DNA from 3 places in the Syntrophomonas sp. UBA5494 genome. Region 2 is predicted to be linked to each of the others. Evidence: riboswitches for the same ligand, from Rfam matches in the RefSeq annotation. Region 2 holds a riboswitch; each other region holds the start of a gene.
The links. A riboswitch is a leader RNA that binds a small molecule or an ion and turns the genes downstream of it on or off. The one in region 2 is predicted to bind cobalamin.
Positions count from the first base shown of each region.

Region 1: linked by a shared signal. The riboswitch ahead of cobT (nicotinate-nucleotide--dimethylbenzimidazole phosphoribosyltransferase) and the one ahead of B3W37_RS08130 (cobyrinic acid a,c-diamide synthase CobB) in region 2 are both predicted to bind cobalamin.
Region 3: linked by a shared signal. The riboswitch ahead of B3W37_RS12370 (alcohol dehydrogenase catalytic domain-containing protein) and the one ahead of B3W37_RS08130 (cobyrinic acid a,c-diamide synthase CobB) in region 2 are both predicted to bind cobalamin.

Region 1 covers NZ_DIPG01000104.1:11,037-13,297, reverse strand. The annotation lists partial or broken gene cobT (nicotinate-nucleotide--dimethylbenzimidazole phosphoribosyltransferase) at 1-784, opposite strand, end outside; cobalamin riboswitch at 864-1,051, opposite strand; gene B3W37_RS11755 (DUF2284 domain-containing protein) at 1,110-1,808, opposite strand; gene B3W37_RS11750 (efflux RND transporter permease subunit) at 1,872-2,261, opposite strand, start outside.
Region 2 covers NZ_DIPG01000071.1:5,166-7,426, forward strand. The annotation lists gene B3W37_RS08125 (DNA polymerase IV) at 1-454, shown strand, start outside; cobalamin riboswitch at 595-766, shown strand; gene B3W37_RS08130 (cobyrinic acid a,c-diamide synthase CobB) at 881-2,245, shown strand.
Region 3 covers NZ_DIPG01000111.1:21,914-24,174, reverse strand. The annotation lists gene B3W37_RS12380 (4Fe-4S dicluster domain-containing protein) at 1-281, shown strand, start outside; gene B3W37_RS12375 (formate dehydrogenase subunit gamma) at 271-1,017, shown strand; cobalamin riboswitch at 1,032-1,203, shown strand; gene B3W37_RS12370 (alcohol dehydrogenase catalytic domain-containing protein) at 1,281-2,261, shown strand, end outside.

The DNA.
Region 1 (2,261 bases), on a different contig from region 2:
CCACCGGTACGCGCCGGGCTGCAGCGCCTATAATGACACCGGTCAAGGCGGCGATTTCCAGTCCCCCTACTTTCTTCAGCACATCCAGCGGCTGGCCGGGATCGGGCTGGTTTAGCTCCAGGGCCTGTTTGATTACCGCGATTTTCTTGTGGCGGCCGCTGTCATCAAGTCCGGTGCCGCGGCCGGTGATTATATCCAGATCAACCCCGCTAAATACAGCCAGAATGGCGCTGCTGGGAGTGGTGTTTCCGATTCCCATCTCCCCGGTGGCCACCAGGGTCGCCCCGGCATCGATCTCAGCCTGAACCAGTTCTATTCCCACTTCAATAGCAGCCACTGCTTCAGCTTCGGTCATGGCTGCTTCCCGGGCCATGTTGCGGGTTCCCTCCCGGATTTTGCGAACATTGAGCCGGGGATGCTCAATGGCCGGACTCATCACTCCCACATCTGTGACCACCACTTTGGAGCCGGTATAGTTGGAAAAAACATTAATGGCGGCCCCGTTATTAAGGAAGTTCAGTACCATTTGCGGGGTGACCTCCTGGGGATAGGCGCTGACTCCTTCGGCCACCACCCCATGGTCGCCGGCCATGACCATAACCACTTTAGCCCCCAGTTCGGGGATAGTTTTACCCTGGATGGCGGCCAGGCGCACTACGATCTGCTCCATAATCCCCAGGGCGCCCAGGGGTTTGGTGAGATTGTCCAGGCGCTTCTGCGCTGCTTGCGCCGCTTCAAGGTTCGGTTCTCCAATACTCTGCAAGGTTGCTTCCAGTCGTTCCATTTGATAAAACCTCCTTTAGTATTAGCCAAAATTAAAAAGTCCCCAAGCCATTAAGGCCTGAGAACTTTACCTTCATTCTCAACCAGATGTTTTACAGGCAGGTTTCCTGACTCCCGGATCAAACGCTCCTTAGATACAAGCCAGCCTTCCCAGTTTCCCAGTGGCTATACGGCTTGGAACTCCCCGGTTACAGTGGCGGGTCCGTTCAGGTCTTGCACCTGATTCCCTATTATCCCCTAAAGGGGCACCCGAAACATGAGGTGATTCAATTTTTTTAATTATATACTTGCACATGAAATACTGACAAGCACAAAAATAATCCGATCTATAGAGTAACTGAATATCTCTCTTCCAAAATCAGCCCCGCTTCAGAGCTGCCAACCTGGTATTTTATGCATTCCAGACTGTTCAATACCGGCTCCAGCCGCTGTTCAATGGCCTGCGGCAACTCGGGGTCCGGGCTGAGCAGCCCCATGACCTTGATGATGTATTCGGTCTGATTGCCTTCCTTGATCCATTGCAGGGTGATATCAAAAACATCCTTCAGGGTCTGGGTCACATCCACTCCGGTAGCGGCGATGGAATAAGCGCGCCGTTCAGGCTTGCGGCAGCTCTCCTCACCCAGTTTGAAACTGCAGGTTTCCGTGCCACATCCCTGGCAGTGACCGCAGTTCAAGAAAAACAAGCTATCCGGATGCTGGCCTATAACCGCATAGCCCAGTTGATTCAGCATATCTGACAGAACCAGGTCCTGCAGGCTGAAATCTTCAGCCGCCATCCCGGCCGGCTTAAAGCGGGAAAGAAACTTGGCATAGATCAAAATACCGTAAGGGTATTTTACCGCTACCTCCGCCAAGGCCGGGGCGTAAGGCGGACAGCCCCCGGAGGCATAATCCGGGCATCCCTCCCGGCAGTAGCCGGTAATCCGGTCATAATCATGGCAGATTTCGGAAGAGTCGATCAATTTAAAGCCGATTTCAAGGGGATAGTTGTCTCCCTGCTTATCAGTGTATATGATCCACATAGTTCAACCTCCTGCATGGCGGTATTTTTCAATATATTTGACAACCGTCAGTTATATAACTGTTTATGGCGAATAACCGTCCCGTTCTGGGCTAGTGGCATGCAAACCGTCCGGTGCGGCAGTTGGGCTCGCTTCAATGTCCTCAGGCACAGGCTTTTTACGCCAATGAGTCAAGTCGTCGAAAAGGGTATAGATCACCGGCACCACCACCAGAGTCAACAAGGTGGAGGTGATCAGGCCTCCGATAGTGGCATGGGCCATCGGGGCCCGCCATTCGGCTCCTGCTCCCAGGGACATGGCCACTGGCACCATTCCCAGTATCATAGCGGTAGTTGTCATTAAAATAGGGCGCAGGCGGGTGGCGGCAGCCTCCCGCAAGGCTTGATTGCGTTCCACTCCCCTGGCCCGGGCTTGCTTGGTAAAGTCGATCAACAGTATGGCATTCTTGGTTAC
Region 2 (2,261 bases):
AGAGCGTAAATCCCTGGGCAGGGAGGTCACCTTTCCGGAAGACATTGATGATATGCAGATCCTGCAAAAAAACCTGGCTGCTTTCTCCGCCGAGTTGTGCCGTAAACTGCGCCGCGACAAGCTGTACTGTTCTACAGTAACCCTCAAACTGCGTTACAGCAGCTTTAAAACCATCAACCGCAGCCGGACTATCGCCCCCAGCCATGCTGATGTGGTCATCGGGCAGGTCGCTGATGAACTGCTGCAGAAGAGCTACCGGGGAGATTCTCCCTTACGCCTGATCGGCCTCAGCCTGGGAAAGCTATCATCGGCACCGGATTGGGAGCAGGGCGGCCTCTTCGAAGAATCTGCCCAATATGAAAAGGTGGATATGCTTATGGATCAGATTCGCCGGCGTTTTGGATCCAGGGTCATACAGCGCGGCAATCAGCTCCCAAGCCGGGGTGATGATTAGACCAAATTCCCCGGTGTCATTCGTTTTAGCAATTCAGAACCGCATCGGAATAATGACTCAGGGAAAGCGTTTTCCGGTGTCATTTGTACGCAAATTATTATGTTGGCATTTTTAAAGGATTGTATTATAATGGGGGCAACTCTAAAGTTGAAGCTACTGGTCCCGAGAGGGATAAAGGGAATCAGGTTAAAATCCTGAGCGGTCCCGCCACTGTAACCAGTACGAACCACACATTAGCCACTGAGGAATCGGGAAGGGGTGTGGGGAGGATGATCTGGGAGCCAGTAAACCTGCCAATAGCTTGCGAATAATCAGCCCCGCGGATAGGGTTTGGTTCGCATTTGGACGGTAAAGCTGTAGGCTTCTACTTTTGAGCAAGTAGAAGCCTTTTTTATTGGGAAATATGGAAGCAGGAAGTGAGTCTCGGTGCAGTTCCCACGACTGATGATCGCCGGCGTGCACAGCAGCAGCGGCAAAACCACAGTTTCATTGGGGTTGATGGCAGCTCTGAAGCGGCGCCGGATCAAGGTGCAGCCCTTCAAAGTAGGACCGGATTATATCGACTCCGGTTTGCACAGTCATGCCTGCGGTCGCAGTTCCCACAATCTGGACAGCTGGATGATGCCTCCTCAGGTGATGCAAACTGTATTTGCCAAGAACGCCGCTTCGGCTGAAATATCCATCATTGAAGGGGTGATGGGGCTGTTTGACGGCTACCGGGGGGAGAGGATTGCCGGCAGCAGCGCCGAGGTGGCTTTGATGTTGAACACCCCGGTGGTTCTGGTGGTAAATGTAAAAAGCATGTCGCAGAGCTGTGTGGCGTTGGTTAAAGGCTTTATGGAATACCAGCCCGGGGTAGAAATCAAAGGTATAGTATTGAACCAGGCTTCTCCTTTCCATCGAGAATGGGTGCTCCCCAATCTGGAATCGGAGCTGGGAGTCAAAGTGCTGGGCTGTGTCCCCTGGCAGGAAAGTATATCCATTCCCGAGCGGCATCTGGGTTTGCTGCCCGCCGATGAACATGGGGAATTGGCAGGCCATCTCCATAAAATGGCGGATTTGGTAGAGTCAAATCTGGATATGGAAGCGGTACTGGCCCTGGCCGGGGAAGCCAAGCCTATGGAACTCAGCTGGCAAGCGCCTCAGGTTGAAAAGCGGACTGTTATCGGAGTGGCCAGGGATGCCGCCTTTAGTTTTTACTATCAAGACAGTCTGGACTACCTGTCTGAACTGGGAGCAGAGCTGAAGTATTTCAGCCCCCTGAATGATGCTTCTTTGCCGGAAGTGGATGGGATCTATGTCGGCGGCGGCTTCCCGGAAATGTTTTTATCGCAATTAAGCCGGAATTCCGGCATGCAGAAGGCTCTGCGCCAGGCCCACCGGATGGGCATGCCCATACTGGCGGAGTGCGGCGGGCTGATGTATTTGTCCCGGACCCTGAAGGACTGGGAGGGCAACTCCTGGCCCGGAGTGGGGCTGGTGCCGGGTGAGATCATTATGACCCGGAAGCTGCAGGAACTAGGCTATATTAAGGCTATTGCCCTGAGAGACACAGTAATAGCCGGAAAAGGCGAGGTATTGCGCGGGCACGAGTTTCATTACTCAACCCTGGAGGGTATCAACCCGCAAGACTGTGCTTTCGGACTCGAAGGAGGCATGGGGCGGGGAATAAGCCGGGGCGGATATGCCGAGGGTTCACTGTTGGCTTCATATCTGCATCTGCAGCTGCGGGCCAATCCCAAAGCAGCCCGGCGTTTTGTGGAGGCCTGCGCTGAATATGGAAATAGATAGCAATTGATGGGAATAG
Region 3 (2,261 bases), on a different contig from region 2:
CCCGCCAGAATCAAGGCTATGTGTACGGAGATGAGGAGAACGGTGGAACAGCTAATTTCTATATTTCCATGATACCTTTTGAAGTTATCAATCTTGCCATTATCGACCAGGATCTGGACGGCACGACTGGCAGAGTCGATATGGCGGTAAATATTGAAAACCCACTTGACGAGCCTGGTAATATCTTGAGCGGTTTATTAATGGCTCCTGTTGCCGGGGTATTGGCAGCAGGAATAAGTACTTACCAGATTATGAAAGGGGGCAATGACGTTGAAGATTAAGCGCCACAATACAGCTATACGCTTTACTCATTGGGTTACCGCGATGTCTATTTTTGTCCTGTTGTTTACCGGCTTTGGACAAATGCCCGTTTACAAAAGATATTATGTGGACCAACTACCGGGGCTGGCCTGGTCGAGCAATTTTCTGGCTACATTGTATCTGCATTATCTGGCAGCTATGGCATTAATATTTATAAGTGCCTATTATGTGACCTATTTAATTGTCAGTAAAAGATGGGACATCATACCCCGCAGGGGTGATTTTAAGGAGTCCATGCAGATATTTGCTTCCATGCTGGGGTTGGCCGAGGAACCGGAAAATGACAAATATCTGGCAGAACAACGCCTGGCCTTCGCGGTGACTGCTTTCTCGGTAATGGCCTTGATTGTAACCGGAATACTGAAGGTATATAAAAACCTGCCCGGGATGGAATTTTCAGTGGGTACGGTATTCTGGCTGGCGCAGATTCATAATCTGTTTACCGTGATATTGCTGCTTTCGGTTATTGTTCACCTGGCAGCGTTTCTCATCAAGGCTAACCGGCCCCTGGTAGCAAGTATGTTCACAGGCTATATCGATAGGGAGTACGTAATACATCGCCATGCTGCGTGGTGGGATAAACTGAATAAAGAGCACCGTGAAGCCGGCCTCACGTCTCCACCCGTACACCCTGAAGCAGTTCTCATAGCGGAGCAGGGAAAATCTTGCCTTGACAAAACCGGGAATTCATCCTAGTATAAACAAAAAAATAGGCCATGAGAGTTGCAGGTGCCCGACAGGGAGAATAGGGAACCGGGTGCAAATCCCGGGCGGGCCCGCCACTGTAATGCTGAGCCGATGCCGCAGCCACTCCGGTAAGGGGGAAGGGGCATGCCGGTGAAGAAGCTGAGTCAGGAGACCTGCCTGTAGCTTAAGGTTGAAGCCGAAAGGCAAAAACCTGGTACGGAATTGGAGAGTCCATACCTTTTTGAGGTATGGGTTTTTTATTTTTTATGGGGGTGAATGAAATCAAAGCAGCGGTTTTGGAGACCATCGGCAGCATCCGTATTGAAGACCGTCCCGAACCTCAATGCCAGGAGGGGGATGTCATTTTAAAAACCGAGGTGTGCGGCTTGTGCCGTACTGATATGAAAGCCTACACCATCGGACAGCGGGATCTGCGGCTTCCCCGAGTGCTCGGGCACGAGATAACCGCCACCGTGGTTGAGGCCTGCAGTCAGACTGAATTCCGCCCCGGGGACCGGGTGCAGGTTTCACCCGGTGTGCCCTGCGGAAACTGCCATTTTTGCCGGCAAGGTCTGGACCACCTGTGCGACCGGGTGGAAATCATGGGATTCCACCGTGACGGAGGCTTTCAGGAGTATCTGCACATACCTGCTGCGGCGGCCCAGAGGGGCATTCTCAATCACATCCCGGCGGGATTGTCATTTGAAGAAGCCTGTATGTCAGAGCCTCTGGCCTGTGCCATTAATATGCAGGACGCTTTGCATGTCGGTCATGGTGATGCAGTCCTGATTTGGGGGGGCGGTCCCCTGGGAATATTAAACGCCCGGCTGGCCAGGAGCCGGGGGGCTGAAGAGATCTTCATAGTGGAGAGCCATCCTGATAGAATGATGCGTCTGCAGGATTTGGAAAATAGATGCCACTTACTGGCTGATCTTGAAGGGCTCAGAAAGGCGCTCACGGTCATTACAGATCACGGCCAGGCTGATGTCGTCATACCTTGTTGTCCCGATCCCAATGCCTTCAGAAGCTCCCTGCAGGTATGCTCCAAGCGGGGGCGGATTGGATTCTTCAGCGGGATGTCACAGCAGCCGGGCTTCACCAATGATGAATGGAACCTGCTTCACTACCTGGAACTAACCGTTATCGGCGCATATGGATGCTCCATACGTAATAACCGCTCCGCCATGCAGTTGATGGAAAGAGGGGATGTGGTGGTCAAAGACCTGATTTCCAGGCGTATCGGACTGGATGAA